DNA from 2 places in the Stenotrophomonas sp. K-6 genome. Region 2 is predicted to be linked to the other one. Evidence: predicted binding sites of a transcription regulator. Region 2 holds the regulator's gene; the other holds the start of a gene.
What was found. The regulator HrcA, encoded in region 2, represses chaperone genes, less so after heat shock. The targets are predictions, from matches to a motif close to TTNGCACTCNNNNNNNNNGAGTGCNAA.
Positions count from the first base shown of each region.

Region 1: rpoH (RNA polymerase sigma factor RpoH) is a predicted target of HrcA. The motif match lies at 2,705-2,731, and genes of this name have one in related genera.

Region 1 is NZ_JBSPUC010000001.1:322,864-330,069, forward strand. It holds gene AC13F7_RS01400 (TonB-dependent receptor) at 1-2,373, shown strand, start outside; gene rpoH (RNA polymerase sigma factor RpoH) at 2,742-3,617, shown strand; gene purD (phosphoribosylamine--glycine ligase) at 3,725-5,011, opposite strand; gene AC13F7_RS01415 (hypothetical protein) at 5,106-6,017, opposite strand; gene AC13F7_RS01420 (hypothetical protein) at 6,014-6,874, opposite strand; gene purH (bifunctional phosphoribosylaminoimidazolecarboxamide formyltransferase/IMP cyclohydrolase) at 6,892-7,206, opposite strand, start outside.
Region 2 is NZ_JBSPUC010000002.1:288,690-295,895, reverse strand. It holds gene fur (ferric iron uptake transcriptional regulator) at 1-244, shown strand, start outside; gene recN (DNA repair protein RecN) at 370-2,031, opposite strand; gene hrcA (heat-inducible transcriptional repressor HrcA) at 2,157-3,224, shown strand; gene grpE (nucleotide exchange factor GrpE) at 3,307-3,822, shown strand; gene dnaK (molecular chaperone DnaK) at 3,998-5,926, shown strand; gene dnaJ (molecular chaperone DnaJ) at 6,090-7,206, shown strand, end outside.

The DNA of each region.
Region 1 (7,206 bases), on a different contig from region 2:
CCGGTGTACGGCGATGACTCCACCACGTACCGCGACGTGGATACCCAGGGCCGGTTGTACCTGCGCGTGGACTGGGATCAGAGCCAGGTGGTCTGGGGCAACTACGCCACCGGTATCACCGGCACCGAGTATGGCCAGTACGTGCGCTCGCTGTACGGCGGTGCGTTGAACTGGCGCTCGCTGGAGGCCACGCCGCTCGGTGAGGCGCGTTCGCAGGTGAAGGTGTTCGGCTCCGAGGCGCAGTCCGCCCCGGGCCACAGTGAATTCCTCGGCACCGGCGGCAGCCTGTACTACCTGCGCCACACCGATGTGCTGCCTGGCTCTGAGCAGGTGGTGCTGGAAGTGCGCGACCGCACCACCGGGCGCACCGAAACCCGCGCCACCCTGCAGGAGGGCGTCGACTACGAGATCGACAATCTGCAGGGCCGTTTGATCCTGACCCGGCCACTGGCACAGCTGACCCGCGAGAACGTGCGCAGCATCACCCGCGACATGCCGCTCGATGGCTACGACCAGTTGCTGCTGGTGGATTACGAATACGTGCCGCTGGGTTTCAGCAGCGATGATGTGACCTACGGCGCACGTGGCCGGCAGTGGATCGGCGATCACGTGGCGATCGGCGGCACCTGGATCGATGAGAACCGCAGCGGTGAGAACTACAGCCTCAAGGGCGCCGACCTCACCCTGCAGGCCGGGCGCGGCACCTACCTGAAGATGGAGCAGACCCGCACGGAAGCCACCGCCGCCCCGGTGTTCTATTCGGACAACGGTGGCCTGAGCTTCATCCGCCGCAACCCGTACGAAGGCCGGCGGTCGGGCACTGCCAGCGCCGTGGAAGCGCGTGCCAACCTGCGTGAGCTGGGCTGGACCACGCAGGATTGGAGCCTGGGCGCATGGTGGCGCGACGTGGACGCCGGCTTCTCGGTCGCGCGCCAGGACACCGGCCTGCCGATCCAGGAATACGGTGCGGAGTTCCTTGGCTATCTCAACGACGATTTCAGTCTGTACGGTCGACACACCCGGACCGAACAGGGCGAACTTGCCTTGGAGCAGAGCCAGCTGACTGCCGAGTGGCGGCTGGGCAACGACGGCCAGTTGACCGGTGAACTGCGCCGCGTGCGCGAGGAACAGGCACTGCAGAGCGTGGATGCGCTGCTCGCCGCGATCGGTTACCGCCAGCGTTTTGGATCGTCCTGGGAGCTGTACGGCACCGGCCAGGTCACGCTGGACGATGACGGTGGCGCCTACGAAAAGAACGACCTGCTTACCTTGGGGGCACGATATCTGTTCGGCGACCGCAGCAGTGTCGGTGCGGAAGTGAGCGGTGGCAGCCGCGGTCATGGTGCCAAGGTCGATGGCGAGTACCGCATGGCACCGGACCACAGCCTCTACGGCAGTTACAGCTACAGCACCGACCGCACCGGCACCGATCCGCTGTTCGATACCGGCCTGCAGAGTGGCTGGACGCTGGGCCAGCGCTGGCGGCTGAGCAACCAGGTCAATGTCTACAACGAGAGCCAGTATCTGAAGGATCGCCGCCAGGACAGCGCCGGCCTCGTGCACACCTTCGGCATGGATTTCTATCCCGCGCAGGGCTGGAACCTGGGCTTCACGATCATGGACGGCGAGCTCGATTCCACTCTCGGCCGCGTCGACCGCCGTGCCTACAGCATCAGTGGCGGGCGCACCGATGCGGTGGCGCAGTGGAACAGCAAGCTGGAGTACCGCCGCGACAGCGGTGCCGAGCAGCGCGAGCAGTGGGTGACAACCAACCGCCTGCTGTACAAGCTCAACGAAGACTGGCGGTTTGCGTTGCGCGCCAACTACGCCGACACCGAAGACCGCATCGACCGCCTGGCCGACGCCAAGCTGGTGGAGAGCAACATGGGCTTCGCCTGGCGCCCGCACGACAACACGCGCTGGGCCGGCTTCGGCAAGTTCACCTATCTCTACGACGTGGCCTCGCTTGGGCAGGAGGGCGGCAACCTGTACGACCAGCGGTCGCAGATCCTCTCGCTCGAAGGAATCCGGCAGCTCGGCGCGCGCTGGGAAGTGGCCGGCAAGCTGGCCTCGCGCTGGGGGGATTACCGCACCGGGCGCGGTGAGGGTGCCTGGTTGGACAGCCGTGCCGACTTCGCTGCCTTGCAGCTGCGCTATCGCCTGTTCGGGGAGTGGGAGGGCCTGGCCGAGCACCGCTGGTTGAAGGTGCGCGACGGCGGCGTGCGCAAAGGCTGGCTGGTGGGCGTGGATCGCCGGGTGGGGGAAAACTTCAAGGTCGGGGTGGGCTACAACTTCACCGAGTTCAGCGATGACATGACCGAGCTGAAGTACGACCAGAAAGGGTTCTTCCTGAATATGGCGGGGTATTACTAGCTTCGGCGGGTTCGGGCTGCCACGCATGGCGTGGCACCACCGGGGATCGCAATGTTGGCGGTCGGCGTCGGTGGGCGCAGGGCGCGCACGGGTAGAGCCAGGCCATGCCTGGCTGAACTGCCGACAACCTTTCCGGGATGAATGGGCGCTTCCGCCGGGCTGTTCAGCCAGAAAACACGCGATATGACCCCATTCACCATTCTATATTATTGATTTCATTGGGTTTGCTGCGCCGTTCTCAGGCTCTCGCCACTGTCATCATTTCGCGGTACGTTAGCGGTGTCTTCGGTGCCAGCGTCCCATGAACAGAACGCTGGAACTTCTTTCCCCTTTAGCAGTCCAATTCCGGGACTGCTAAGATGAGTGCTATGAGCCAGAACACCTCTACTGCCCTTGTGGCAAACAATCTCCCGATTCCCAGTGCGCTCGGTTCGCTGGACGCCTACATCGGTGCCGTGCACCAGATCCCGGTGCTGTCGGTCGATGACGAGCAGGACCTGGCCCGCCGCTTCCGCGACGAGCTGGATCTGGACGCCGCGCGCGAGCTGGTCCATTCCCACCTGCGCTTCGTGGTGCACGTCGCCCGCGGCTACAACGGCTACGGCCTTGCGCTGGGCGACCTGATCCAGGAAGGCAACATCGGCCTGATGAAGGCGGTGAAGCGCTTCGACCCGGACATGGGCGTTCGCCTGGTGTCGTTCGCGGTGCATTGGATCCGTGCGGAAATGCACGAGTTCATCCTCAAGAACTGGCGCATCGTCAAGGTCGCCACGACCAAGGCGCAGCGCAAGCTGTTCTTCAACCTGCGCAAGTCCAAGACCCGCCTGGGCTGGATGAACGCGGCCGAAGTCAGCGCGGTGGCCAAGGACCTGAACGTGTCCGAGCGCGAAGTGCTCGAGATGGAGTCGCGCCTGTCCGGTCGCGATATCGGTTTCGATCTCTCCAGCGATGATGATGACGATCATGCGCCGCCGTCGCCGGCTGCCTACCTGCGGGCCAACGAAGAAGATCCTTCGATGGCCTATGAGCGGATGGACAGCGAAGACAATCAGCTGCAGCTGCTGCGCGAAGGCATGGCCGAACTGGATGCGCGTTCGCGCGACATCATCCGCCGTCGCTGGTTGGACGCGGACAGCAAGGTGACGCTGCAGGAGCTGGCCGATGAGTACGGCGTCTCTGCAGAGCGCATCCGCCAGGTCGAGGCGAACGCGCTGAAGAAGATGAAGGCGCTGTTTACTGCCTGATGCAGTGACTGCCGTGGTTACGCAAAAAGGCCCGGCTGATGCCGGGCCTTTTTGCGTTCTGGCGCTCAGAGCAGCGCTTTGATGGGGCGTGGCCCCACCGTGCCAGGTCAACCCTGCTCGCGCGCAATCGCCCGCCAGCCGATATCGCGGCGGTGGAACTCATGGGCCCAGTGGATCGCACCGACGCCGGCGTAGGCGTTGCGCTGTGCCTCGCCCACCGTGCCGCCCAACGCAGCGACGCACAGCACGCGGCCGCCGGCGCTGAGCACCTGGCCTTGCGCGTCGAGCGTGGTGCCGGCATGGAACACTTTGGCCGTCGCGGCGACCGCATCCAGGCCGTGGATCACATCGCCGGTGATCGGGGTTTCCGGATACGGTGAGGCTGCCATCACCACGCCCAGCGACGGGCGCGGATCCCACTGGGCGTCCACCGTGTCCAGGCGCTCGTCGATCGCCGCTTCGACCAGATCCACCAGATCCGACTGCAGGCGCAGCATCACCGGCTGGGTTTCCGGGTCGCCAAAGCGCACGTTGAACTCGATCACCTTCGGCGCGCCGTTGGCATCGATCATCAGGCCCGCATAAAGGAAGCCGGTGAACGGAATGCCGTCGGCGATCATGCCCTGCACGGTCGGGTTGACCACCTCGCGCATCACGCGCGCATGCACTTCGTCGGTCACCACCGGGGCCGGCGAGTACGCGCCCATGCCGCCGGTGTTCGGGCCGGTATCACCGTCGCCGACGCGCTTGTGGTCCTGCGAGGTCGCCATCGGCAGTGCCGTCTTACCGTCCACCATCGAGATGAAGCTGGCTTCTTCGCCGTCCAGGAATTCTTCGATCACCACGCGTGCGCCGGCATCGCCGAAGGCATTGCCGGAGAGCATGTCACGCACCGCGTTCTCGGCCTCAGTGAGGGTCATCGCCACGATCACGCCCTTGCCGGCGGCCAGGCCATCGGCCTTGACCACGATCGGGGCGCCCTTGTCGCGCAGGTAGGCCAGCGCCGGCTCGACCTCGGTGTGCACCGCGTAGAACGCGGTCGGAATGTTGTGGCGGGCCAGGAAGTCCTTCGCATACGCCTTGCTGCCTTCCAGCTGGGCGGCGGCCGCGGTGGGCCCGAAGATGCGGTGCCCGGCGGCGCGGAAGCGGTCGACCACGCCGGCCACCAGCGGCACTTCCGGGCCGACCACGGTCAGGCCGATGTCTTCGGTGCCGACCAGCGCCAGCAGGCCGTCCAGATCGGTGACCTTGACGTCCACATTGCGGCACTTGGGCTCGGTGGCGGTGCCTGCATTGCCGGGAGCGACGATGACCTCGCGGACCTTCGCGGACTGGGCCAGCTTCCAGGCCAGGGCGTGTTCGCGGCCGCCAGCGCCAATGACCAGGATCTTCAATGCAGTTCTCGCGTAAGAGGGCAGGAACGTGATTTTACGCGGTGCGGGCGGCGGGCGCATTCGGGCGGTCGGTTGCGGTGGCAACCCCACGGCCTCAGCGGTCGGCGCAGCCGTCGCGCTGCAGGTCATCCGGTACCGGATACGCGCGCTGCCGGGCATCGAAGATGAGGTGGTAGTACTCGCTCGCCGGGCCCGTGCAGTCGTGGCCGCTGGCACGCACCGTCAACGGCCAGTAGCCATCCACGACGTTGCTGTCGCCCACGGTCGTGCTGAAGTCGACCGCGAACACGTCCTCGCCGCAGTCGGCCGGTTTGCCGTCACAGCCGTGCAGGGCGAGATTGTCGAGGTGGTCGCGGTACTGGGCGACATCGCGCAGGCGATCGTTGTGAAGGGCGACGTAGCTGCGCCAGATGCGCCGATGGCCCCGCCGGTGCTCCTCGTGGGTGATCTGGAAGGCATGGCGTTGCGGGCCGAGCTGCGCGATCTGGACCGTGCCGGGCGCACCGTGGCGGCCGTAGGGGCGCTGCAGGCGCTGGGCGATGACCAGCAGCGGATCGTTGGCCAGCTGCTGGGCAAGCGCGCCGCCGTGACTGGCCTCAACGTTGTCCTTGCCCAGGCGCAGCACATACAGGTCGACCCGCCCGGGTTCGACAGTGGCGGCGTCATCAAGAGTCTGGCACACCGCCAGCAGGGTCTGCTCGCTACCGTCGGTAGTGACCGTGTCACGCGCGCACACGCGGCGGGTGACCGGACGCAGCGCCTCGACCTCGGTGTCCTCCCAGTCGCCCTTCCATGGTGCATCGAGCAGAGCGGTGTCGCCGTAGCGCTTGCGCAGAAAGGCCAGCAGGCGCTGGTTGGCATCGCCCCGGACGTAGATCATGTCCTCCACCAGCGCCGTGGTTCTGAGCACCCGGCGGGGTGTGTCTGGATCGGGCGCTGCAGGTGTGCGATCACAGCCGGCCAGCAGCGCGAGCGCCACACCTGCCAGTGCCCATGAACGGATCACTCGCACCCTTCCCGCTGAAGCGCGTCGGGAAACGCATACGTCCACGTTTTCGGGTCCAGGGTGAAGCGATGTTCGCGCTGGACCGGCTTCCCGCCACACCCCAGGCCGGTCTCTTCAATCAGCAGCGGCCATTGCCGCGCCGCCGGATCGCGGCTGTCGAAGCGCAGCGTGAAATCGAGGTTGAACAGCCGCGCCTGGCAATCGGGTTCGGCGTCGGCATCGTCGCAGTCGTAGGCCGCGTTGTTGTCGATATGGCTGCGCACGCCACCGGCTTCCACCAGCCCGTTCGGGCCAGGCAGCACCAGCGTCTGCGTGATCAGCGAGTAGCCCTGGCCGAACCAGCCATGCTCGATGCGGAAACCGTAGAAGTCGCTGCCGGCGCGCAGGATCTGCACCGTGCCGGGTTCACCCTGGCTGCCGAAGTTCTGCCCGGTCAGTTCGGCGGCCACGACAAAGCGGTCCACCTCGGGGCGCAGCACGAAGAAGTCGATCGCGCCCGGGTCCGGGTGGGCATTCTCGAGGGGGGAGCCGCAGACGGCCAACAGCTGCTGCCAACTGTCGCCGGTCACCACCGGTTGCTCGGCACACACATGCCAATCGGTGAGGCGGGTATCGCCGTCCTGGGTCCAACTGCCACGCCATGTTCCTGAGAGCCTGGCGGCCTTGCCGTAGCGCTCGGTCAGGAAGGCCTGCAGGCGCTCCGTGCGGCTGACGTGGGCAAGCGGGGCGGCCTTCGCCGCGGCTGCATCGGGCACGGCCCGCGGCGCTGCCGGTGCACTGGCCGGCGTACAGCCAGCCAACCCTGCAGCGGTGGCGATCACCGCCGCTGCGAGGGCAGTGCGTTGCCGTGGCGACATCCGTGTCGATCCAGGCATCAGTGGCGGAAGTGCCGCACGCCGGTGAACACCATCGCCAGGCCATGCTCGTCGGCGGCGGCGATCACTTCGTTGTCGCGCATCGAGCCACCCGGCTGGATCACCGCCTTGATGCCGGCCGCCGCAGCGGCATCGATGCCGTCGCGGAACGGGAAGAACGCATCGGAGGCCATCACCGAGCCTTCCACCACCAGGTTCGCATCGGCAGCCTTGATGCCGGCGATGCGCGCCGAGTACACGCGGCTCATCTGGCCAGCACCGACACCGATGGTACGGTTGTCCTTGGCGTAGACGATGGCATTGGATTTGACGAA
Region 2 (7,206 bases):
CCGGGTGCTGACCCAGTTCGAGGCCGCCGGCCTGGTGCTGAAGCACAACTTCGAAGGCGGCCAGGCCGTCTACGAACTGGACCGCGGCGGTCACCACGACCATATGGTCGATGTGGACAGCGGCAAGATCATCGAGTTCGAAAGCCACGAGATCGAGGAGCTGCAGCGCAAGATCGCGGCTGACCACGGCTACGAGCTGGAAGAGCACTCGCTGGTGCTCTACGTCCGCAAGAAGCGTCGGTAACGGCTCGCTGGCCATCCCGATGCGATCAAAAAACCCCGGGCGTGCCCGGGGTTTTCGTTTTCAGGGTGAGGCGCCGGTGCCGGCGGGGCGCCGGCCAGCGGCCGGCACTACCCGACCAGGGGGCCTCAGACCTGCAGCAGCTTGCGCGCCGCGGCCCGGGCTTCCTTGCTGACTTCCACGCCGCCGAGCATCCGGGCCAGCTCTTCCTCGCGGGCCTTGGTATCGAGCTTCTCAACCGCGCTCTGGGTCATGCCGTCCACCGGCGCCTTGCTGACCCGGTAGTGGGCGTGGCCCTTGGAGGCGACCTGCGGCAGATGGGTGACACACAGCACCTGACGCTTCTCGCCCAACGCGCGCAGCTTCTGCCCGACAATGTCGGCCACGGCGCCACCAATGCCCGAATCGACTTCGTCGAAGACCATGGTCGGCACCGCATCCAGGCCCAGCGCGGCGACTTCGATCGCCAGTGAGATACGGGACAGCTCACCACCCGAGGCGACCTTGCGCAGGGCGCGCGGCGGCTGGCCGGCGTTGGCGGCGACCAGGAACTCGACCCGTTCGGCGCCGTTCGGGTCCGGCTTGACCACGGTCTGCGGCTCGATATCGATCAGGAACTGACCGCCGCCCATGCCCAGCTCGCCGATCAGGGTGGTGGTGGTGTCCGACAGGGCCTTGGCGGCCTTCCGGCGGCTGGCGCTGAGTACATCGGCCACGCTCTTCCACTGGCCGGCGGCACGGTCGATCTCGCCGGCCAGGGCCTGCAGGCGCTCGTCGGCACCGCGCAGCTGCTCCACTTCGGCTTCCATGGCGTCGCGGTGCTCGCCCAGCGCTTCCATCGGCACGCGGTGCTTGCGCGCGAGGTCGTGCAGGCGGCCGAGACGGCGCTCGATATCCTCGAACTGCTCCGGGTCGGCATCCAGGTCGTCATGGACGCGGTCGAGCAACGACAGCGCTTCGTCCAGCTGGATGGCGGCGCTGTCGAGCAGGGCATCGACCTCGCCGAGCCGGCTGTCGTGTTCGGCCACGCGGGCCAGGTCATGGCGGGTCTGCTGAAGCAGCTGCAGCACCGAGACCTCGTCATCGCCGTTGAGGCGGCTGACCGCCACGTCGCAGGCGCCGATCAGCGCGCTGGCATGGGCCTGGCGGCGGTGGCTGCTGCCCAGGGTGGCGATCGAGGCCGGGTCCAGGTCTTCGCGCTTGAGCTCGCTGAGCTGGTGTTCCAGATAGCCGATCCGGTCGCTCACGTCGCCCTGCCGCGAGAGCGCCTCGGCTTCATCGACCAGCGCTTGCCAGCGTGCCGCGGTCTGGCGGACCTGGGCGCGCTCGGCGTCGTTGCGGGCGAAGGCGTCCAGCAGCGAGAGCTGGGAGGGGCGCGAGAGCAGGGCCTGCTGTTCGTGCTGCCCGTGGATTTCGACCAGCATGCTGGCCAACTCGGTCAGCTGGGTCAGCGTCACCGGGCGGCCGTTGATGAAGGCGCGCGAGCCACCGTCGGCGCGGATCACCCGTCGCAACTGGCACTGTTCTTCGTCGTCCAGCTCGTTGTCGCGCAGCCACTGGCGGGCCGGGGCGTCGGCCAGCGGCGCGAATTCGGCCGAAAGCTCGGCGCGCGCGGCGCCGTGGCGGACCACGCCGCTGTCGGCGCGCAGCCCGGACAAAAAGCCCAGCGCGTCCACCATCAGCGACTTGCCCGCGCCGGTTTCACCTGAGACCACGGTCATGCCGGCGCCGAATTCCAGCTCGGTGGCGCGGACGACCGCGAAATCCTTGATCGATAGATGTCTAAGCATGGTCTACGTTGTACACGAGGGGCGTCTCCAAGCCGCGCACGCTAGCATGGGCCGGGGGCGTCTCCAATGACTTGCCAACGCCCCGTGCAGCCATTATCTAAGTGGGCGTCTCACAGGCTGATTCCATGCATCCTTCCGCGTCACATCTCGCGCCACGCGCCCGCCATCTGCTGCGGACGCTGATCGCCCGCCACATCCAGGATGGCGAGCCGGTCGGCTCGCAGACGCTTGCCCGGCATGCCGGCCTGGACGTCAGCCCGGCCACGATCCGCAACATCCTGGGCGACCTGGAAGACCTGGGGCTGCTCAGCTCCCCGCATACCTCCGCCGGCCGGGTGCCGACCGCGCACGGCTACCGGGTGTTCGTGGACAGCCTGGTCAAGATGCAGCCGCCGGGCGAGGGCGAGCTCAGCCGCCTGCGCACCGAGCTGGCCACCGGCACCGGCACCCAGGCCCTGCTCGGCAGTGCCTCGGAGCTGCTCTCGGCGATGAGCCATTTCGTGGGGGTGGTCAGTGCCCCGCGCCGGGAGCAGTTCGCGTTCCGGCATATCGATTTCGTGGCGCTGGACGCGCGCCGGGTGCTGGCGATCCTGGTGTTCGCCGACAACGAGGTGCAGAACCGGGTGATCGAGCCGCGCCGGGCGTTCAATCCCGGGGAGCTGGAGCAGGTCGCCAACTACCTCAATGCCAACTGCGCCGGGCGACCGCTGGCCGAGATCCGGGCCCGGCTGCTGCTGGAGCTGCGCGATGCGCAGTCGGAAATGGAGCAGCTGCTGGCGCACAGCATCGAACTGGCCGAGCAGGCGATGGTGCCGCCGGCCGATGACATGGTGCTGGCCGGGCAGACCCGGCTGATGGGCGTGCAGGACCTCTCAGACCTGGAGCGCCTGCGCGAGCTCTTTGACGTGTTCGCCAGCAAGCGCGAGATCCTGCAGCTGCTCGAGCGCACCATCCAGGCCCCGGGGGTACGCATCTTCATCGGCGAGGAGACCGGGGTGATGCCGCTGGAAAGCGTCTCGCTGGTCACCGCCCCGTACTCGGCCGACGGTCAGGTGCTGGGCGTGCTGGGGGTCATCGGCCCGAAGCGGATGGCCTACGACCGCATGATTCCGCTGGTGGAAGCCACCGCCCAGGTGCTGGGGGCCGCGCTGGGGTCCCCCGCTGGCGGCGGATTGTCCCGCGATCGCGCATAAAGCGGCCCTGGACTCTTGAATCCCGTAGCCGCGCCCACATAGGGGTGGGTGGAGGCGGAGAGTCACCGCCAAGGATCCGGAAATGAACCAAGATCAGTCAGATATCGCATCCCAGAATCCCGCCGGCGAGCCGGCCGCTGAGCCGTCCCTGCAGCAGCAGCTGGACAGCCTGCACAACGAGCTGGCCTTGCTGCGCTCGGAGTCGCTGCGCGAGCGCGCCGACCTGGACAACCAGCGCAAGCGCGTTGCCCGCGACGTGGAACAGGCGCGCCGCTTCGCCAATGAAAAGCTGCTCGGCGAGCTGCTGCCGGTGTTCGACAGCCTCGACGCTGGCCTGAACGCCGCCGGCAGTGAGCCGAGCCCGCTGCGCGAAGGTCTCGAACTGACCTACAAGCAGCTGCTCAAGGTCGCCGCCGACAATGGCCTGACCCTGCTCGACCCGACCGGTCAGACCTTCAACCCGGACCACCACCAGGCCATCAGCCAGGTCGACGCGCCCGGCGCGGCGCCCGGCAGCGTGGTCCAGGTGTTCCAGAAGGGCTACCTGCTCAACGACCGCCTGCTGCGGCCGGCGCTGGTCGTGGTGGCCCGCGACTGATCCTCGGGTCGCTCAGCCGGGCATGGCCCGGCGCGTCGACCGGACGCTGAACGCGTTGGGTCGCCATCGGACACTGTGTTTGATGGACGGCTTGAAAGTGTTCGCAGCGTCCCACACATCCCATTCATAACCCGGCAGCTGCCGGATGTACCCAGAACTTTCAGGAGTCTCCCTCATGGGCAAGATCATTGGTATCGACCTCGGCACCACCAACTCGTGTGTGGCGATCATGGACGGCGGCAAGGCCCGCGTCATCGAAAACGCGGAAGGCGATCGCACCACGCCGTCCATCGTCGCCTACACCAAGGACGGCGAAGTCCTGGTCGGCGCCTCGGCCAAGCGCCAGGCCGTGACCAACCCCAAGAACACCTTCTACGCCGTCAAGCGCCTGATTGGCCGCAAGTTCACCGACGCTGAAGTCCAGAAGGACATCGCGCACGTGCCCTACGGCATCCTGGCCCATGACAATGGCGATGCCTGGGTGCAGACCAGCGACGGCAAGAAGATGGCCCCGCAGGAAATCTCCGCCCGCGTGCTGGAGAAGATGAAGAAGACCGCCGAAGCGTTCCTGGGTGAGACCGTCACCGAGGCCGTGATCACCGTGCCGGCCTACTTCAACGACAGCCAGCGCCAGGCCACCAAGGATGCAGGCCGCATCGCCGGTCTGGAAGTCAAGCGCATCATCAACGAGCCGACCGCTGCCGCCCTGGCCTATGGCCTGGACAAGGGTGACGGCCGTGACCGCAAGATCGTTGTGTACGATCTGGGCGGCGGCACCTTCGACGTGTCGATCATCGAGATCGCCAACGTGGACGGTGAGAAGCAGTTCGAAGTGCTGGCCACCAACGGTGACACCTTCCTGGGCGGCGAAGATTTCGACAACCGCGTCATCGAGTACCTCGTCGATGAGTTCAACAAGGACCAGGGCATCGACCTGCGCAAGGATCCGCTCGCCCTGCAGCGCCTGAAGGACGCCGCCGAGCGCGCCAAGATCGAGCTGTCCACCAGCCAGCAGACCGAAGTGAACCTGCCGTACGTCACCGCTGACGCGTCGGGCCCGAAGCACCTGAACATCAAGCTGACCCGCGCCAAGCTGGAAGCGCTGGTGGAAGACCTGATCAAGAAGTCGATCGAGCCGTGCCGCATCGCGCTGAACGATGCCGGCCTGCGTTCGAGCGACATCGGTGAAGTGATCCTGGTTGGCGGTCAGACCCGTATGCCGAAGGTGCAGCAGGCCGTGACCGAGTTCTTCGGCAAGGAACCGCGCAAGGACGTCAACCCGGACGAAGCCGTGGCACTGGGTGCTGCGATCCAGGGCGGCGTGCTGGGCGGCGACGTCAAGGACGTGCTGCTGCTGGACGTGACCCCGCTGTCGCTGGGCATCGAGACCCTGGGTGGCGTGTTCACCAAGATCATCGAGAAGAACACCACCATCCCGACCAAGGCCTCGCAGGTGTTCTCCACCGCCGAGGACAACCAGTCGGCCGTGACCGTGCACGTGCTGCAGGGTGAGCGCGAGCAGGCCCGCTTCAACAAGTCGCTGGCCAAGTTCGATCTCTCCGGCATCGAGCCGTCGCCGCGCGGCCTGCCGCAGGTGGAAGTGTCCTTCGACATCGACGCCAACGGCATCCTGCACGTGTCGGCCAAGGACAAGAAGACCAACAAGGAACAGAAGGTCGAGATCAAGGCCGGTTCGGGTCTGTCCGAGGACGAGATCGCACGCATGGTCGCCGACGCGGAAGCCAACCGCGAAGAAGACAAGAAGTTCCATGAGCTGGTCCAGGCCCGCAACCAGGCTGACGCGCTGATCCACGGTACCCGTACCGCGATCACCGAGCACGGCAGCAAGGTCGGCGGCGATGTGATCGGCAAGGTGGAGTCGGCCCTGGCCGATCTGGAAACCGCGATGAAGAGCGACGACAAGGCCCAGATTGAAGCCAAGTCGAAGGTGCTGGAAGAAGCCGGCCAGGCCCTGTTCGCGGCCTCCGCGGCAGCCGAGCAGGGTGGCGCGGCACCGGGCCCGGATGCTGGTGGTAACAGCGGCGCGCACGACGATGTGGTCGACGCCGAGTTCACCGAAGTCAAGGACGACAAGAAGTCCTGATCCGGCCATGACACGGGACGTTGCGCAGGCAGCGTCCCGTTGTCGTCTCCCCTTCTGGTCCTGACAGCCGTATCCCGGCCTGTCGGGGCGCCCGGCGAAAGAGCGGACCTGGTGCCGCTCTTCCGCTTTGACGAATCCCGACTTCCGGAACCCGATTCAAGCTATGAGCAAGCGCGATTACTACGAAGTGCTGAGCGTGTCCCGCACCGCCAGCGACGAAGAACTGAAGAAGGCCTATCGCCGTTGCGCGATGAAATACCATCCGGACCGCAATCCGGGTGACAGCCAGGCCGAAGCATCCTTCAAGGAATGCAAGGAAGCCTACGAAACCCTGTCCGACGGCAACAAGCGCCGCATGTACGATGCCCACGGCCATGCGGCATTCGAGCACGGCATGGGCGGCGGTGGTGGTGGTCCGGGTGGCCCGGACATGGGCGATATCTTCGGCGACATCTTCGGCAACATCTTCGGCGGTGGCGCCGGCGGTGGTGGTCCGCGCCAGGCCCGTCGCGGTGCCGATATCGGTTACGTGATGGAGCTGGACCTGGAAGAAGCGGTGATGGGCGTGGAGCGCCGCATCGAGATTCCGAGTCTGGTCGAGTGTGATGACTGCAATGCCAGCGGTTCGGAAGATGGCAAGGTCGAGACCTGTTCGGTCTGCCGTGGCCAGGGCCAGGTGCGCATCCAGCGCGGCATCTTCGCGATGCAGCAGGCCTGCCACCACTGCAACGGCCGTGGCCAGATCATCCAGAACCCCTGCAAGACCTGTCACGGCAATGGCCGTGTCGAGGAAGACAAAGTGTTGTCGGTCAAGGTGCCTGCGGGCGTCGACACCGGTGACCGCATCCGTCTGTCCGGTGAAGGCGAGGCCGGTCCGGCCGGCACCCCGGCGGGCGATCTGTACGTGGAAGTGCGCGTGCGCGAACACGCGATCTTCCAGCGCGACGGCGACGACCTGCACTGCGAAGTGCCGATCCGCATCTCGCAGGCGGCATTGGGCGATACCGTCCGTGTGGCCACGCTGGGTGGTTATGCCGAGATCCGCATCCCGGCCGAGACCCAGACCGGCAAACTGTTCCGCATGCGGGGCAAGGGCGTGCGTTCGGTGCGCAGCCGCAGCGAAGGCGACCTGTACTGCCGCGTGGTGGTGGAGACCCCGGTCAACCTCACCCCGGAGCAGCGCAAGCTGCTGGAACAGTTCGAAACCACCTTCACCGGTGAGGAAGCGCGCAAGCATTCGCCGAAGTCGGCGACCTTCATCGATGGCGTGAAGGGCTTCT